DNA from 2 places in the Egicoccus sp. AB-alg6-2 genome. Region 2 is predicted to be linked to the other one. Evidence: riboswitches for the same ligand, from Rfam matches in the RefSeq annotation. Region 2 holds a riboswitch; the other holds the start of a gene.

Region 1 (9,009 bases), on a different contig from region 2:
GCAACCACCGGGCGACTATGCGCAGGCTGGTGGCTCGGGCAGCGCACCCGAAGTCAGCGCTCCTCAGGTGAAGTCGTTCGGGCATGATTGCCACAGCGGCACCGGCGGGGAACCGAGGTTCGGGAAGCGGCGTCCCGATGAGACCACCAGACTGACAGGTGTGTGGCAATCAGACGATCGTCTCCGGCCGCTCTCGTGCTTGACTTCGACACCGATGCCTACCACCGGTGGACCCCTGAGCTGAGGTGGAGCCGGCCACCTAACTCCCGTCGGTGGGCACACGTTGGGCCGGGTCGCCGACCACGAGGGAGAGGAGGGATGGGCCCGTTGTCGCGGTGAGATCGGGGCGAAAAGCCGTTAGTTGAAGCTTCATGGGTGCCATCTGGGTGCCATACTACAGAGTATCTACAGAAACGCCCCGATACCGAATGGGACACGAAACGACATAGCCGCAGGTCAGAGCCGGTTTTTCGCCATCGGGTGGGACGCGCGGAAATCGGGCGAAACGGGCGAACTCCGGCTCATAACCCGGAGGTCTGCTGCCACCTCGCGTACGGTCGGGGTGCGCGTGTTGAGACATTGGAGCGCGTGTGTGAATGAGGTCACTAGCCAGAGCTCGCCACTCGCGTTCGGGGAGAAGCTGCTCTCGTTGCTCGACACGGGCAGCTTCACCACGACCTACAAGTACGCGCTGTTGCTCTCGCTGCTCGACGCGACGGTGGAGGGCACCGACGCCGACGGACGGGCGCCAGCGACGCTGTCGGGCCGCGACCTCGGTCGGCGAGTTTTCGAGCTGTACTGGCGGCAGGCTCGACCCTTCAGCGAACACGGCCCGCTCCGACAGTCGCGCCAACGCGACCTCGTGGTCAAGATCGCCGAACTACGTACGCGGCTCGGCCTGTCAGAGCACGCATCGCTGGATGTCGCGCGGCGTGCTGACGAGTTGGCCGTGGCGCGCCTCGAACGCGAAGTCATCGCGACCGTCGTCCGCTATCCGATCCCGCTGCTCCAGCGGTTCGGATCCGGCTCAGGAGCGGTCGACGACCGGTTCATCTACGGCATCGGCTGGGTAGCCGGGATCACCCAGGGGCGGGTGTTCGCCGCCGACTTCGACGACCGGCTCCATCTGCGGCCGGGAGCCGGCGAGCACCTGGCTGCGCTCGCCGGATTGGTCCGGCCGGTGATCGAGCGCGAATGGCTGCGCTACGTCGCCCGACGAAACGACGACCTCGTCGACGAACTGCGCCTCGAGACGTTCCTGTTCGGCAGGGCACGCATCTCGCTCGCCAACGTTCGTACGCCGCTGCTCGAACTGCAGGACGGCCGCTGCTTCTACTGCGGTCGCGAGCGTGGCCCGTGGGAGGTCGACCACTTCCTGCCGTGGTCCCGGTGGCCGGACGACCGTCTCGACAACCTCGTCGTCGCCGATCGGGGCTGTAACGGCGACAAGCGCGCAGCGTTGGCCGCCCTGCCCCACCTGGAACGCTGGTGGCGACGGCTCACGCCGGGCACCGTGGAGCACGAGCATCTCGGTGCCATCGCGACGCGGACGTCGTGGCCCCGTCGTACGGGCCGAACGGCTGGCGGCGCCCGCGGCCTCTACCTCCATCAGCCCCATGGGGCGCTGCTGTGGGAGGCGCCGGGCGAGGTTCGCCCCCTCGATCTGCGGCGGCTGCAGTCGACCCTCGCGTCACGGCAGGCGGCCGCCGAGGATCCCGGCGACTACACGCCGTAGGTCGAGCGCGTTCGACCGGTCTGGTCAGGCAGCGGCGTGGGCTTCACGGAGTCTGCGGCCGATCTCGCCGTTGGTGTCGTCGACCTCGAGGTGCAACTCGCCGGTCGGCAGATCGAGGTAGCCGAGCCGCTCGCCGTTTGGTCCGTTCGCATACAGGCGGTCGTTGCCGAACCTCGTCCAGCGTCGGACCGAGATCGCGCCGCCGGGCGATGTCGGCGTTCCCGCTGCCGGGACGGACGCAGACGGTGCGGGCGCGGCCGGCCGTTGTGATCTCTGACGTGGATCCCAGGTGTCGGGGTCGCGAGCCAACCGTTCGAGGCGCAACACGTCCCCCTCGCTGAACACGCCGGTTGGGAGTCGCTCGAACCAGCCCGGTAGGTCGTGCTCGCGCAGGAGGGTCAGGTTGGCCAACGGCTTCTTGATCGTGATCTCGCAGCCGAGCACGACCAGGACGCTCCAGGCATGGACCGGCCGGCCCAGAGCGGTCGACAGACGGTCCTGCACTGTTCGAGCTTCGCGGAGTGCCGCCGGGACGAATGCCGTCTTGTGACCGTTCTGGAGCACGGCGTGGTCGTACACCGTGAGACATCCGGTCAGGTTCTTGGTATTGAGCACGAAGATGCCCGCAGGCCCCAGCACCAGGTGGTCGAGGTTCGCGCCGCGCCGCCCGACGGTGAGGTCGTGAACGACCGCCCAGGGCCGGGGGAGCCGCTCCAGCCTGCGAGCGACGACTTCCTCGCCCTCGGCGCCGCGCCGCCAGGATCGCTCGTCCGTTCTGGCGTCGAACACCCGCTCGATCAGTTGCTTCGCACGTGACTTGCCCGCCGCGAGCTCCCGCTCCTTCTCCCGTGCCCCCATACCCGCCTGGTTGTGCAGGTACTGCTTGTCGATCCTGATGTGGAACTCGTCCACGCTGCCCCCAAGCACGACGTGGCACTAGCCATCGGCACGCGCAGGTCGCACCTTGAACACCGGCTGGATGAATCCTCGCCGCGGGGAGCGCGGCGGCCCGATATGGTCGGGACCGAAGACGCCGAGGGAGCCCTCCGAACCGAGGGCTGAGAATGCGCCGGGCGGGCGCCCTACCTCGGAACCTGATCCGGGTAATGCCGGCGGAGGGAGCGCGTCGTGGTGGCTACATCTCTCAGTGTGCTGTTGCTGGGCACGGTGCTCGCGGCATTCGTGGTCATCGGCGTCCGTGCCGGCCGCGAGGTCCCACGCGCCGACCTCGACGACTTCACCGTCGCCCGCGGCAGCCAGGGGCCGCTCACCCTCGGCCTGTCGTTCCTCGCATCCGGCCTCGGCGCCTGGATCCTGTTCGCGCCGCCCGAGCTCGGCGCCATCCTCGGCATCGGCCCCGTCATCGGCTACGCGGTCGCCGCCGCCGGACCGTTCCTGGTGTTCGCGTTCGTCGGACCGCGGCTGCGTCGAATCGTGCCCTCCGGCCAGGGGCTGAGCGAGTTCCTGCGCGTGCGCTTCGGGCGTTCGGCGAGCCGCCTCGTCACCGCGGTCTCGCTGCTGTACATGGGCGTCTTCGTCGCGGCCGAGCTCGTCGCGATCGGCGGCCTGGTCGAACTGCTCGGCGGGATCCCACGCCAGCTCACCGTCGTCGCCGTGGTCGCGGCCACCCTCACCTACACCACGTACGGCGGCCTCCGGGCCTCACTGCGCACCGACCGGTGGCAGAGCTGGCTCGTGATCGTCCTGCTGACCGTCGCCGCCGTCGCCGCCGTGGTGGGAGTGGACGGGCCAGTCGCCAGCGTCCGCGACAGCGGCCTGCTCGGTATCGACCGGGTGGGTCTCAAGAGCGCCGCGACACTCATCCTCGCCGTCACCGCCGCGAACCTGTTCCACCACGGCTACTGGCAGCGGGTCTGGTCGGCCCGGGACGATCGGGCCCTGCGCCAGGGCGCCCTCGTCGGCGCCGCCGTCACGATCCCCTTGATGCTGATCGCCGGCGGGCTCGGTGTGCTGTCCGCCTCGGTCGGTCTCGCCGAAGTGCCGGCGCTGTCCATCTTCGTGCTCGCCGCCGAGCTCCCCGGCGTGGTCGTCGCGGTCGTCCTCGTGCTCGGCATCGCGCTCGTCGCGTCGTCGGTGGACACGCTCGAGAACGGCCTCGCCGCCCTGCTCGTCTCCGAACGTCCCTCTCTCCGTCTCGGGCACGCGCGCCTGCTGACCGTGGCCGTAATGCTGCCGGCGCTGGCCGTCGGGCTGGTTGCCACCTCCGTGCTGCAGCTGTTCCTCATCGCCGACCTGCTCGCCGCCGTTCTGCTCCTGCCGGCCCTGCTCGGCCTCTGGCGCCGCACCACCACGACGGCGGTCTGGTCCGGGATCGTCGCCGGCGCGGTCGGGGCGCTCGGTGCCGGCCTGCTCGCGGCGGGCAGCCTCGAGGGTGCGGTCGCCCGGGTCACCTTCCCCGACGCGGTCCCGACCCTGGCGCCGTTCGCCGGCGCACTGCTCGCCAGCGGCCTCGTCACCTTCCTCGTGTCGCTGGGCGGCCGTCCGACCGTCGAGCTGTCCGAGCTCGACGCACGCGTCCGGGAACGCGTCCCCGCCGCCGGCCCGCCGAGCGGAGCCTGACGTGCGCCGCCCCCTGCCACGACTTCACGTGCTGACCTCCGCGGCGCAACGCGTCGACGACCTGCGTGTCGTCGACGCCGCACTCGACGCCGGCGCCCCGGCCATCCAGATCCGCGTGAAGGACCGCACCGACCGCGACCACCTCGAGGTCGCCCGCGCGATCGTGGCGCGCTGCCGCACGACCGGCGCCATCAGCATCGTCAACGACCGCGTCGACCTCGCGCTCGCCGCCGGCGCCGATGCCGTCCACCTCGGCCTGACCGACCTGCCGATCGCCGCCGCACGCGAGCTCGCCGGCGACCGGCTCGTCATCGGTGGAACCGCGCGTGATCCCGACACGGCCCGTCGCCTCGTCGCGGAGGGGGCCGACTACCTCGGGGTCGGCCCCACCTACGCCACCGCCACCAAGGACGGACTGCCAGACCCGATCGGCCCGGGCACGGTCGCCGCGATCGTCGCAGCGGTCGAGGTCCCCGTCATCGCGATCTCCGGCATCACCGCAGCACGGGTGCCCGAGGTCCTGGCCACCGGCGCGCACGGGGTGGCCGTCGTCAGCGCCGTCGTCGACGCGCCCGACCCCGGTGCAGCCACCCGCGAACTGCTCGACCTGCTCGCCGACCAGGGGCAGGCGTCATGACGTCCGACGCGCTGTTCGTGGGTGGCGGCATCATCGGTCTCGCCAGCGCCTGGCGGGCGGCCCGGGCCGGCCTCGACGTCACCGTGTTCGACCCCGCCCCGGGTGCGGCCGCCTCCAACGTCGCCGCCGGCATGCTCGCCCCCGTCACCGAGGTGGAGTACGGCGAGGAGGACCGCCTCGCGCTCAACGTGGCCGCGGCACGTCGCTGGCCCGCGTTCGCCGACGAACTCGAGGCGGCCGCGGACGCCGACGTGGGTTACCGCGCGACCGGCACGTTGCTGGTCGGCTTCGACCGCGACGACGTCGCCGCGCTGTCCGACCTCCACGCGTTCCAGGCCGAACTCGGCCTCGAGGTCGAGCAGCTGCGCAGCCGCGAGGTCCGCGCCCGCGAACCGATGCTGAGTCCCCGCGTCCGGGTCGGCCTGCACGCCGCCGAGGACCACCGGGTCGAACCGCGGGCGTGCGTCGCCGCGCTCCTGCGCGCCTGCGCCGACGCCGGGGTCGTCCTCGACCACCGCGAGATCGCGCGGGTCGAGCAGCAGGGCGGCCACGTCACCGGCGTGCTGACCGCCGACGGCGAGCGGCACCACGCGGGCCAGGTCGTGCTCACCGCCGGCGCGTGGTCCGCCACGATCGAAGGGATCCCGGACGCGCACCGACCGGCCGTGCGGCCGGTGAAGGGGCAGCTGCTCCACCTGCGTGACCCGTCGGGGCGGCAGGTGCTGACCACCACCGTCCGCGGACTGGTCCGGCACCGCAGCGTCTACCTCGTCCCACGCGACGACGGCCGGCTCGTCGTCGGCGCCAGCCAGGAGGAGCGGGGCTTCGACACCACCGTGACCGCCGGCGCGGTCCGCGAGCTGCTCGACGACGCCGCCGCCATCGTGCCCGGCGTCGACGAGCTCGAACTCGTCGAGACGATCGCCGGCCTGCGGCCCACCACCCCGGACAACGCGCCGGTGATCGGTCCCGGCCCCATCGACGGGCTCGTCGTCGCGACGGGGCACCACCGCAACGGCGTGCTGCTGGCGCCGATCACCGCCGAGGCGGTCACCGCGATCCTCACCGGCGCCGAGGTCGACCCGGTCCTCGCCGTCGCCCACCCGGACCGAGCAGGAGCACCGACGTGAACCTCGAGCTCAACGGTCAGCCGCGCTCGTTCGACGGGCCCGTCACCGTCGGCGCGGTCGTCGACGGCGAGGTCGACGACCGCCGCGGCGTGGCGGTCGCCGTCGACGGCGAGGTGCTCCCACGTTCGAGCTGGGACACCACCACGCTCCACGACGGGGCGAAGGTCGAACTGGTCGGCGCCGTCCAGGGCGGCTGACCCCGTCCCGCTCCCGTCGGCCGCACGCGCCCACACATGCCCCTCCGCACCACCGACTCCGATGACAGGAGGCCCCATGGACGAGCCGCTCACGATCGGCGGCACGACGCTGCGTTCCCGGCTGGTGCTCGGCACGGGCGGCGCGAGCAGCCTCGACGTGCTCGAGCGCGCCATCGTCGCCTCCGGCACCGACGTCGTGACCGTCGCGTTGCGCCGGGTGACCGACCGCAGCTCCGGGTCGCTGCTCGACGTCATCGAGCGGACCGGGGTCCGCGTCCTGCCCAACACCGCCGGGTGCTACACCGCCGGCGAGGCCGTGCGGACGGCCCAACTCGGTCGCGAGGCGTTCGAGACGGACTGGGTCAAGCTCGAGGTCATCGGCGACGAGCGCACCCTTCTGCCCGACCCGGTCGAACTGCTCGACGCCGCCGAGCAGCTGGTCGACGCCGGTTTCACCGTGTGGCCCTACACCAACGACGACCCGATCGTGGCCACCCGGCTCGCCGACCTCGGCTGCGCCGCCGTCATGCCCCTGGGCTCACCGATCGGGTCGGGGATGGGGATCCGCAACCCGTACAACCTCGCGATCATCCGCGAACAGGTCGACGTCCCGGTCATCCTCGACGCCGGCATCGGGACGGCCTCGGACGCCGCCCTCGCGATGGAGCTCGGATGCGACGGGGTGTTGCTCGCCTCGGCGGTGACCCGGGCCCGGGACCCCGAAGCGATGGCCACGGCGATGCGTCACGCGGTCGAAGCGGGGTGGCTGGCGCGGCGCGCCGGTCGCATCCCGCGCCGGCTGTACGCCGAGGCATCCACCACCGACGAGGGTCGGCCGGACCTCCTCGGGCCGGACACCGACGGCTCGGCCGCATGACCCACGCGGTCCCGACCCTGGTCGTGATCACCGACCGGCACGCCGCGGCGGGCGCGGGCCGGCCGCTGCGCGACGTGGTCGCCGAGGCCGTGGACGCCGGCGCGCCGGCGGTGCTCCTCCGCGACAAGGACCTCGAGCCGACGGCACGGCGCTCCCTCGGCGAACAGATCGCCGCCGTGGTCAGGCGCGCCGGGGCGATGCTGCTGGTCGCCTCCGATCCCGACCTCGCCCGCCACCTCGACGCGGACGCGATCCACCTCGCCGCACACGATGCGCGTCCACGAGGGAACGCCGCCGGGATGCTGGTCGGGCGGTCCTGCCACGACGACGCCGAGGTGGTGGCCGCCGTCCGGGAGCACGCCGACCTGCTGCTCGTCTCGCCGGTCGCCCCGACCGCCTCGAAGCCCGGCTACGGGCCGGCGCTCGGACCCGATCGCCTCCGGCAGCTCGTCGGCCGCGCGGGCGGTGTGCCCGTCCTCGCACTCGGTGGCGTCACCCCCGAGAACGCGTCGAGGTGGCGTGACGCCGGCGCACACGGCGTCGCCGTGATGGGTGGCGTGATGTCCGCACCCGACCCCGCGGACGCCGTCCGCCGCCTCCTCGACACCCGGGAGCTGCCATGACCACGCCCCACGTCGCGCTCACCATCGCCGGCTCCGACTCCGGCGGTGGCGCCGGCATCCAGGCCGACCTGCGGTCCTTCGGGCAGTTCGACGTCTTCGGGGCCAGCGTGATCACCGCGGTCACCGCGCAGAACACCGTCGGCGTGACCGACGTCCACGTGGTCCCGGCCACGACCGTCACGGCGCAGATCGACGCCGTGCTGGACGACCTGCCGGTCGCAGCCGTCAAGACCGGGATGCTCGCCACGGCCGAACTCGTGGAACTCGTCGCCGCGCGCGCGGCCGCCGGCGAGCTGCCGAACCTCGTCGTCGACCCGGTGCTCGTGTCGGCGACCGGCCACCGGCTGCTCGAGGACAGCGCCCTGGCCGCCTACCGCGACCTGCTCCTGCCGCACGCGACGATCGCGACGCCGAACCTCGACGAGGCGACGGCGCTCCTTGGCCGCCCGCTCCGCACGCTCGACGACGCCCGCGCCGCGGCCCACGCGCTCGCCGAGCTCGGCACCCGGGTCGTCGTGGTGAAGGGCGGCCACCTCGAAGGCACACACGCCGTCGACGTCGTCGTCGTGGACGGCGATGACCACGAGCTCGGGGCCGACCGCATCGACACCCCGAACACCCACGGCACCGGCTGCACCTTCGCCGCCGCTGCGGCGGCAGGACTCGCCAACGGCCTCGATCCGCTCGACGCGCTGGCCGGCGCGAAACGCTACGTCACCGCAGCCATCGCCGGCGCCGCCGCCTGGCGCCTCGGTTCGGGCAACGGACCCCTCGACCACCTTGGCTTCGGCACTTCGTGGCGTGCACCGGGGTAAAGCTCCATCTCGACAAACTCCTCCACGCTCACCCTGCGCCGCCGGCTTGCGCGAATCGGCTCGTTGGCTTGGGCCAGCCGGCTCTTTGTCCGGAGGGGGACGGGCCGCCGCCGCGACGGGCCTCCGTGCAGCTCGTGCTTGACGGCGACGCCGCCTTGTCAAGATGGTGTCGCCATCACTTCCAGGACGCGGTTGGCGCGGATGGCGGCGACGAAGGCGAACAGGTCGAGCGCCCGGCGAGGATCTGCGCCGGTCAGGTCCCGGACACGCGCCAGGCGGTACAGCACGGTGTTCGGGTGCACGTAGAGCATCTCGGCCGTGCGACTGATGGACAGATCACACCGGGCGAGCGCTTCCACGGTCTCGGTCAGGTGCGGGCGCCCCGCAAGCGGACGCAGGTAGCGATCGACCAGCG
Region 2 (9,009 bases):
ATGCGACCCAGGTTCTGCCCGAGCCGGTCCGGCTGTGGCGCGGTCACGAACGCCCCGCCTCGGGCGCCCATGCGAACCTCGACGAGCCCGGTCGCTTCGAGAATGCGCAGGGCGTCGCGAACCGTCACGCGGCTGACACCGAAGCGCTCGGTCAGATCTCGCTCGGTCGGGAGCCGGTCCCCAACCTCCAGATGGCCCGACTCGATGGCAGCCTCGATCTGCTGGACGATCTCGGCGGACACGCGATTGGTGCGAACCGGTCGGAACATCCCCGAATCCACCAATGTCGTCTCCCGTTCGGCGCCGGACCCTAGCGGGCCACAGGCTCTGCAGCGTGACGCCGCCGGGCCCGGAGTTCGAACCACATTGGTATGACCTTATACAGTCATGCGGCGGAGAGGCCGGGCGAAGGCATGCCGCTGAGAAGGAGCTGAGCGTGACGAAGAGCTACCAGGTGATCATCGTGGGCGGCGGGCCCGTCGGCGTCGGTCTCGCCGTCGACCTCGGCCGGCGCGGCATCACCTGCGCCGTCATCGAGCGCCGCACCGAGTTGTCGGGCATCCCGAAGGGGCAGGGGCTCGCGCAACGAACGCTCGAGCACTTCTACTTCTGGGGTATCGCGGACGAGATCCGCGCAGCACGAGCAATGCCACCGGGCTATCCCATCGGCCAGGTGACCGTCTACGACAACCTGATGGGCGAATACTGGCACGCGCCCCCTGGCCGTGAACTGGTCCAGTCCTATTACTTCCAGGCGAACGAACGCTTGCCGCAGTACCGCACCGAGGAGGTCCTTCGACGCCGGATGGCACAGCTGCCCGAGGTCGACAGCTACATCGGTTGGACCGCGACGGACATCGAGCAACACGCCGACGGGGTGCATGTGACGATGGAACGGGGGAGTGAACGGCGGCATCTGGCCGGCGACTACGTCGCCGGCTGTGACGGCGGCCATTCGCTGGTACGCGAACAAGCGGACATCCAGAGGAGTGGAACCGACTGGGGAGAACTGGTCGCGTTGGCCGTCTTCCGCTCCCCCGAGCTGCACGCGGCGCTCGAGCGGTTTCCCGACCGGTCGACCTACCGCGTCCTGCACCCCGAGCTCGAGGGCTACTGGATGTTCTTCGGGCGCGTCGATGTCGGTGAAGAGTTCTTCTTCCACGCACCGGTGCCCCGTGGCACGGATACGAGCGACTTCGACGTCACCGGTCTGCTGCACCGCGCCGCAGGTTTTCCGTTCGATTTCGAACTCGAGCACGTCGGATTCTGGGACCTGCGCGTTCAGGTGGCACAGCGGTATCGCGCCGGTCGCGTCTTCATCGCCGGCGATGCTGCCCACACGCACCCTCCCTACGGAGGTTTCGGTCTCAACAACGGCCTCGAGGACGCGGTAAACCTCAGCTGGAAGCTGGCAGCGGTCATCGAGGGTTGGGGAGGGGACCAACTCCTCGACTCGTACAGCCTGGAGCGGCAAGCCATCTTCCGGGACGTCGGCGAGGACATCATCGGAGGCTGGATCCGCGATGACCGGGAGTTCCTGCAGCGCTACCGCCCCGACCGCGATCCCGAGGAGTTCGCCCGCAACTTCGAGGAGGTCACCAAGGGCTTCGGGAAGCGGCTGCGCAACTTCGAGCCGCACTACGAAGGCTCGCCGGTAGTCGTGGGACCACCAGACGGCGTCATCAGCGCACACGGCCACCATGCTCTCGATGCCCGCCCCGGCCATCATCTCACGCCGCAGGTCCTGTCGTCCGGCGAGAACGTCTTCGAGCGACTGGGACTGGGATTCACGTTGCTGGCGTTCGATGCCCAGGACGCCGACGTCCATGCCTTCCACGACGCCGCGCGCGCGTCGGGCGTGCCGCTCGACATCGTGCGTGACAGCTTCGCGGACGGGCGCGCCTCGTACGCGGCCCGACTGGTGCTTGTTCGTCCCGACCAGTTCGTCGTCTGGACCGGTGACACCGCGCCGGAAGAACCCGAATCCGTCCTTCGCAAGGTGACGGGCCGAAGTTGATGGCCGGTGATCGCCGGGAGGCGCCGGCCCCCTAGGATCCCGTCGTCTGCAACCCCGATGGCATGGAGAATCGAACGTGTCGAGCGCCGCCTACCAGACCGACCACCGCGTCCTGACCGACGTCCTGCCGGGTGCCCGGGTCCGCGACGTCGCGCTGTCGGTCGGGTTCGCGCTCGCCATCGCCGCCTCCGCCCAGGTGGCGTTCGCGTTGCCGGGGACCACGGTGCCCTTCACCGGACAGACCTTCGCCGTGCTCGCCGGTGCGATCGCGCTCGGACGCACCCGCGCCGCGGCCGGGTCGCTGCTCTACCTCGCCCTCGGCGTCGTCGGCCTGCCCTGGTTCGCCGGTGGCGGCCCGCACACCATCGGCTACGTGGTCGGCTTCGTGGTGGCGGCCGCGCTCGTCGGCGGCATCGTCCGGCGGACGGGATCGCGTACGCCGGTGCAGGTCGTCACCGCGATGGCGCTCGGCAATCTCGTCATCTATGCCTGCGGGGCGACCGGCCTGGCGCTCGTGCTCGGTCTCTCCCCCGCCGCCGCCGTCGCGGCCGGCGTGGTGCCGTTCCTGGCCGGTGACGCGCTCAAGCTGGTGGCCGCCGCCGCGGTCGTCCCGGCCTGCTGGAAGCTGGTCGACGCCGTCGAGCGTCGGTGACGGTCAGCGCTTCGGCATCACGATCCAGAGCACGAGGTAGGCCAGCTCGCCCGCACCGAACAGGCCGGTCAGCACGAACACCAGGCGCACCATGCCGGGGCTCCAGCCGTAGTGCTGGGCGATGCCCGAGCACACTCCGGCGAGCATGCGTCCCTGTCCGGCGCGGGGTCGATCGAGACGGCGGCTGGCCATGGGTGCTGCTCCTCGTCGCTGACGGGACCCGCGGCTGCGGATCCGGTTCACTGGTCCACCCTGCCACGTGCTCGTCGCGGCCGAACGGGGACGACGTGACCGAACGCAAGCCCTCCGGCGTCAGCTGGGAGTCGTGGATCGAGCGCCAGATCCGCCAGGCGCAGGAGCGCGGGGACTTCGACGCGCTGCCCGGGGCGGGTCGGCCGATTCCCGACCTGCACACGCCGCGCGACGAGAACTGGTGGCTCAAGAAGAAGATCGAGCGGGAGCGCATCGCGACCCTGCCCCCGGCGCTGGCGATCCGGCACGAACGCGACGAGACGATGGAGCGGGTCACCCGCGCGCGCACGGAACGCGAGGTCCGCGCGCTCGTCGAAGCACTCAACGTGCGCATCCGACGGGTGAACGCGACCGTCACGTTCGGGCCGTCGACCTCGGTGGCGGCGCTCGACGTCGACGACGTCGTGGCCGCCTGGCGCCGCGGCCACGAGCCCGCCGCACGGGGGAACGCCGACGGGAGCGTCAGCCCCGCAACGCCTCACTGATCGGCGTGTCCCCGCTCGCGAGCACGTACGTGCGTCCGATCGTGGCCGGCTCGGCGAGCGCGACGGCGACCGCCGCGGCCACGTCCTCGCGCGGGATCTTCGCGTCCCGGTCGGCCGCGAGGGCCACGTGCCCGGTCCCCGGCTCGTCGGTGAGCCCGACCGGGCGCAGGACGGTGTGGTCGAGGCCGCTGGCGACGAGTTCGTCGTCGGCGCGCCCCTTGGCACGCAGGTAGACGTCGAACACCTCGTCGCCGGGGTGGGAGGAATCGGCACCGACCGCGCTGATCATCACGTAACGCGGGACACGGGCGAACTTCGCGGCCTCGATCAGCGTCACGGCCCCGCCGAAGTCGACCGTCTCCTTGCGCTCGGCCCCGCTGCCGGGACCCGCCCCCGCGGCGAACACCACGGCGTCCGCGCCGGCGATGACCTCGGCGAGGGTGGGCGCGTCGGCCGCCTCGACGTCGCACAGGACCGGCTCGCCACCGTGTACGCGCACCGCCTCGAACTGCTCGCGCTTGCGGACGATCGAGATCGCCTCGTCGCCGTTCTGCGTCAGGATCCTGGCGAGATGGCGGGCGATCTTGCCGTGCCCTCCGACGATGGCGACACGCATGGCGGCAGCTTTCCGTTCGGGGGCGTCCGACGACGGTAACCGCGACGGTAGGCTACGGGTTCGGGCGGCACCTGGCCGCTCGACGCGACGACACCCGGGGAGCTCGGGACAGCCGGGCTGAGAGGGTGACCGCCACGCGACGCGTGCCAGACGGCACGTGACGCCTGAGCGTCACCGACCCGCGGAACCTGAGCCGGGTAATGCCGGCGGAGGGAGGTGTGACGATGCTGACCGATGCCCCGCGACCCGCGGACGGTGCCCCGGCCGACGTCGTCGTGCTCGTCGGCGGTGATCCCCTGCCGATGGAGCGCATCCCGCCGCTTCCCGACCGCGCCTTCGTCATCGCCGCCGACTCCGGGCTGCACCTGGCGGCACAGTTCGACCTTCCCGTCCACCTCGTCGTCGGCGACCTCGACTCCGTGCAGCCCGAGTACCTCGCGGAGTACCGCGCGGCGGGCGTCCCCATCCACCGGCATCCGGTGGCCAAAGACCGCACGGACCTCGCGATCGCGCTCGACGCCGCACGGCAGTTCGCCCCGGCGCGGGTGACGCTGCTCGGCGGGCACGGCGGCCGGCTCGACCACCTGCTCGGCAACGCGCTGGTGCTGGGCGCCGACGTCTACCGCGACCTGACGCTCACGGCGCAGGTGGGCGAGGCGACCATCACCGTCGTCCGTGGCGAACGCGAACTCCTGGGCCGTCGGGGCGACTACGTCAGCCTGCTGCCGGTCCAGGGCGCCGCGACCGGTATCACCACGACGGGGCTGCGGTTCGCGCTCGCCGACGAGACCCTTCCCGCGGGTTCGACCCGTGGCATCAGCAACCAGTTCACGACCGACCGGGCGACCGTGTCCGTGCGTGCCGGCGTCCTGCTGGCCGTGCAGCCCGGAAGCGCCGGACCCGACATCTGAGGAGTGCCCATGTCCCTGTCGAAGCGGTGGACGACCCCTTCCGCACGGCTGCGCCCACTGGCCGCGGTCCTGGCCGCGACCCTGGTGGCCGTCGCCTGCGGTGACGCCGATCCGGCGGTCGAGCAACCGGACGCGGTCGAGGACGAGACCGGCCCGGGCGACGACACGCCGCCGGAGGACCTTCCCGAACAGGTCACGCTCGTGCTCGTGACCCACGACTCCTTCGACGTCGAGGAAGAGGTCCTGGCCACGTTCACCGAACAGACGGGCGTCCGGGTCGACATCGCCCCGGCCGGCGACGCCGGTGCAACCGTGAACCAGGCCATCCTGACCAAGGACGCGCCGCTGGGCGACGTGCTGTTCGGGGTCGACAACACGTTCCTCTCGCGCGCGCTGGACGAGGAGTTGTTCGTCGCCTACGAGTCACCCGCACTGGCCGACGTCGACCCGCAGTTCGTGCTCGACGAGGAGCACCGCGTCACCCCGGTCGACTTCGGCGACGTGTGCCTCAACTACGACCGGGCCTGGTTCGAGGAGTCGGACCTCGAGGTGCCGGCCAGCCTGCAGGACCTGACGTCCGAGACGTACGCCGGGCTGCTCACGGTCATGAACCCCGCCACCTCCTCCCCCGGGCTCGCCTTCCTGCTCGCCACGGTCGAGGAGTTCGGCGAAGACGGCTACCTCGACTTCTGGTCCGACCTGCGCGCCAACGACGTGCTGGTGACCGACGGGTGGTCGGAGGCCTACTACGAGGAGTTCAGCGCCACCGGCGAGGGCGATCGGCCGCTCGTGGTCTCGTACGCGTCCAGCCCGCCCGCCGAGGTCTACTTCGCCGACCCGCAGCCCGACGAGCCGCCGACCGGGGTCATCGAGGCGTCGTGCTTCCGACAGGTGGAGTTCGCCGGGATCCTGCAGGGCACCGAGCACGAGGACGAGGCCCGGCTGCTGATCGACTTCCTGCTCAGCCGCGAGTTCCAGGAGAACCTGCCGCTGACCATGTTCGTGTTCCCGGTGGTCACGGACGCGCAGCTGCCCGAGGTCTTCGCCACGCACGCGGTCGTCCCCGACGACGCCTACCAGCTCGAGCCGGACGCGATCGGTGAGGGCCGCGAGGAGTGGATCGACGGCTGGACGCGCACGGTCATCCGGTGACCGTCGCGGGTCGGGCGGGACGGTGGCTGGTACTGCTCGTACCAGCGGCGTTCCTGCTGGTGTTCTTCGTGCTCCCGGTCGGCACCATCCTGCTGACCGGGCTGCGCCCCGAGGGTCGCGTCGACCTCGGGGCGCTGCCGGGCATCATCGGTGACCCGGTGGTGGCTCGGGTGGCCTGGTTCACGCTGTGGCAGGCGGCGGCGTCGACCGCGCTCACCCTGCTGGTGGGACTGCCGGGTGCCTACGTCCTGGCCCGGATGGACTTCCCCGGCCGCAACCTGCTGCGCGCCGCGATCACGGTGCCGTTCGTGCTTCCGACGGTGGTCGTCGGCTCCGCCTTCCTCGCGCTGCTCGGTCCGCGCAGTCCGCTCAACACCGCGCTCGTCGCCGTGCTGGGCGACGCCGCGCCAGCCCTCGACCTGCGCCGCACGGTCACGGCGATCCTGATCGCGCACGTGTTCTTCAACTACGCCGTGATCGTGCGCACCGTCGGCGGTCTCTGGAGCCACCTCGATCCCCGCCTCGAGGAGGCCGCCCGCACGCTGGGCGCATCGCGGTGGCAGGTGTTCCGCGAGGTGTCCTGGCCCCTGGTGCGCCCCGCCGTGTCCTCGGCCGCGGCGATCGTGTTCCTGTTCACGTTCACCTCGTTCGGCGTCGTGCTGATCCTCGGAGGGCCGGCGCGGGCGACGCTCGAGGTCGAGATCTACCGTGCCACCGTCCAGTTGCTCGACCTGCCGCTGGCGTCCGTCCTCGCCCTGCTCCAGCTCGCCGCCGTCACCGCGGCGTTGCTCGTCTACGGCCGGCTGCAGCGACGGGCCACCAGCCAGCCCCTGCGCAGTGCCGCATCGACCGCGCGGCGCGTCCGTACCCGCGGGGAACGCGCCTTCCTCGGCGCCAACCTGCTCGTGGTCGCCGTCCTGCTGCTGCTCCCGCTCGCGGTGCTGGTCGAGCGCTCGCTGGCGACGGGCGCCGGCTACGGCTTCGACCACTACGCGGCGTTGTTCGGTCCTCAGCGCAACACCGTGCTGGCCATCGCGCCCGTGGACGCCATCCGCAACTCGGTGGTGTACGGGCTCGGCGCCACGGTCGTCGCGCTCGTCGTCGGAGGCTGTGCCGCCGTCGCCGCCTCGCGGCCCGGCTGGCCGGGTCGCGCCCTCGACCGCGCGCTGATGCTGCCGCTGGGCACCTCGGCCGCCACGGTGGGATTCGGGTTCCTGCTGGCACTGGCCCGCCCGCCGCTGGACCTGCGGGGCTCGCGGCTGCTGATCCCGGCCGCGCAGGCGCTGATCGCGGTGCCGTTCGTCGTGCGGACGCTGCTGCCGGTCCTGCGTTCGATCGATCAGCGGCTGCGCGAGGCGGCCGCGACCCTCGGCGCACCGCCCCGCCGGGTCTGGCGTGAGGTCGACTTCCCCATCGTCGGGCGGGCCGCCATGGCCGCCGCGGGGTTCTCGTTCGCGATCGCCGTCGGCGAGTTCGGCGCGACGGTGTTCCTCGCGCGCGGGCAGACCCCGACCATGCCGGTGGCCATCTTCCGACTGCTGGGGCGGCCCGGCGTCACCAACTTCGGGCAGGCGATGGCGATGGCGACCATCCTCATGCTCGTCACGGCCGCCGCGATCGCCCTCATCGACCGCCTGCGCGTCGGTCAGGTGGGACGGTTCTGATGCTGACGTTGCGCGACGTGCAGGTGCGCTACGGCGACCGCCGTGCGGTCGACGGGGTCGACCTCGAGGTCGGCGAAGGGGAGATCGTCGCCGTCCTCGGACCCAGCGGGTGCGGCAAGTCGACGCTGCTGCGTGCGGTCGCCGGTCTCGAGCCGTTGACGGGGGGCCAGGTCGTCCTCGACGGCCGTCCCCTCGACGGACTGCGGCCCGACCAGCGGCCCGTCGGCCTGATGTTCCAGGACCATGCCCTGTTCCCCCACCGCGATGTCGGCGACAACGTCGGGTTCGGTCCGCGCATGCAGCGCCTGCCGCAGGAGCAGGTGCGCGCGCGGGTACGCGAAGCACTCGACCTCGTCGATCTGGCCGGCGCGGAGCGACGCGCCGTCACCGAGCTCTCGGGTGGCGAGCAGCAGCGCGTCGCGCTGGCCAGGGCGCTGGCCGTGCATCCGCGGCTGCTGATGCTCGACGAACCGCTGGGTTCGCTCGACCGTGCCCTGCGCGACCAGCTGCTGGTGCAGCTGCCCGACGTCTTCGCCCGGGTCGGGTGCGGCGTCCTCTACGTCACCCACGACCAGGACGAGGCGCTGACCCTCGCCGACCGCGTCGCGGTCATGCGCGCCGGCCGGCTCGTGCAGGTCGACCGGCCCGGCGTCCTGTGGAACCGTCCGGTGGACGAGTTCGTGGCGCGATTCCTCGGCCTGCAGCAGATCATCGACGTCGAGGTGCGTGCCGGCGAGGCCGACACCGCACTGGGGCGGCTGCCGCTGCCCGGCGCGCCGGACGGGCCCGGCCGCCTGCTCGTGCTCCCGGACGCACTGTCGGCCGGCGCGGACGGGACGTTCGGGGACGTACGCGACGGGGACATGGGGCACGGGACGGTCGACGTCGACGCGACCGTCGTGCGCCGCCGGTTCGCGGCCGACCGCAGCCTGTTGGTCGTCGCGGCCGCCGGTCGCGAGTGGGAGGTGCCGGCGCCTCGGGACGGCGACCACGTCGCTGGCGAGCACATCCAGGTGCGCCTCGACCCGCGCCGCCTGCACCTGTTCGCACCCGCTGCGAGCAGCGGGTAGGCCGCTCGCTCGCCTACCTTGGCCGCATGCAGCGCGCGACCAGCCAGGACAGGAGCCTTCCGTGCCCGACGGCGCGACGCCGACCGGACCCGCCGACGACGACCTCGTCGACCTCGCCTCGGAGCCGCACACCGGCTACGCGGCCGCACTGACGCGCCTGAACCGACTGCTGCTCGACGGTCAGCGCCTG

Evidence for each region. A riboswitch is a leader RNA that binds a small molecule or an ion and turns the genes downstream of it on or off. The one in region 2 is predicted to bind thiamine pyrophosphate.
Region 1: another riboswitch for thiamine pyrophosphate. It lies ahead of ACERMF_RS03845 (sodium:solute symporter); the one in region 2 lies ahead of ACERMF_RS13935 (thiamine diphosphokinase).

The regions. Positions count from the first base shown of each region.
Region 1 is NZ_JBGUAY010000002.1:267,956-276,964, forward strand. Features, by position in the region: gene ACERMF_RS03835 (HNH endonuclease) at 593-1,735, shown strand; gene ACERMF_RS03840 (NERD domain-containing protein) at 1,760-2,647, opposite strand; TPP riboswitch at 2,761-2,874, shown strand; gene ACERMF_RS03845 (sodium:solute symporter) at 2,864-4,315, shown strand; gene thiE (thiamine phosphate synthase) at 4,317-4,952, shown strand; gene thiO (glycine oxidase ThiO) at 4,949-6,082, shown strand; gene thiS (sulfur carrier protein ThiS) at 6,079-6,279, shown strand; gene ACERMF_RS03865 (thiazole synthase) at 6,356-7,156, shown strand; gene ACERMF_RS03870 (thiamine phosphate synthase) at 7,153-7,779, shown strand; gene thiD (bifunctional hydroxymethylpyrimidine kinase/phosphomethylpyrimidine kinase) at 7,776-8,594, shown strand; gene ACERMF_RS03880 (PucR family transcriptional regulator) at 8,753-9,009, opposite strand, start outside.
Region 2 is NZ_JBGUAY010000007.1:59,142-68,150, reverse strand. Features, by position in the region: gene ACERMF_RS13965 (FadR/GntR family transcriptional regulator) at 1-269, opposite strand, end outside; gene ACERMF_RS13960 (FAD-dependent monooxygenase) at 437-2,017, shown strand; gene ACERMF_RS13955 (biotin transporter BioY) at 2,094-2,669, shown strand; gene ACERMF_RS13950 (PspC domain-containing protein) at 2,673-2,861, opposite strand; gene ACERMF_RS13945 (DUF1992 domain-containing protein) at 2,957-3,406, shown strand; gene ACERMF_RS13940 (SDR family oxidoreductase) at 3,384-4,022, opposite strand; TPP riboswitch at 4,108-4,254, shown strand; gene ACERMF_RS13935 (thiamine diphosphokinase) at 4,247-4,933, shown strand; gene ACERMF_RS13930 (thiamine ABC transporter substrate binding subunit) at 4,943-6,085, shown strand; gene ACERMF_RS13925 (ABC transporter permease) at 6,118-7,749, shown strand; gene ACERMF_RS13920 (ABC transporter ATP-binding protein) at 7,749-8,819, shown strand; gene ACERMF_RS13915 (ANTAR domain-containing protein) at 8,881-9,009, shown strand, end outside.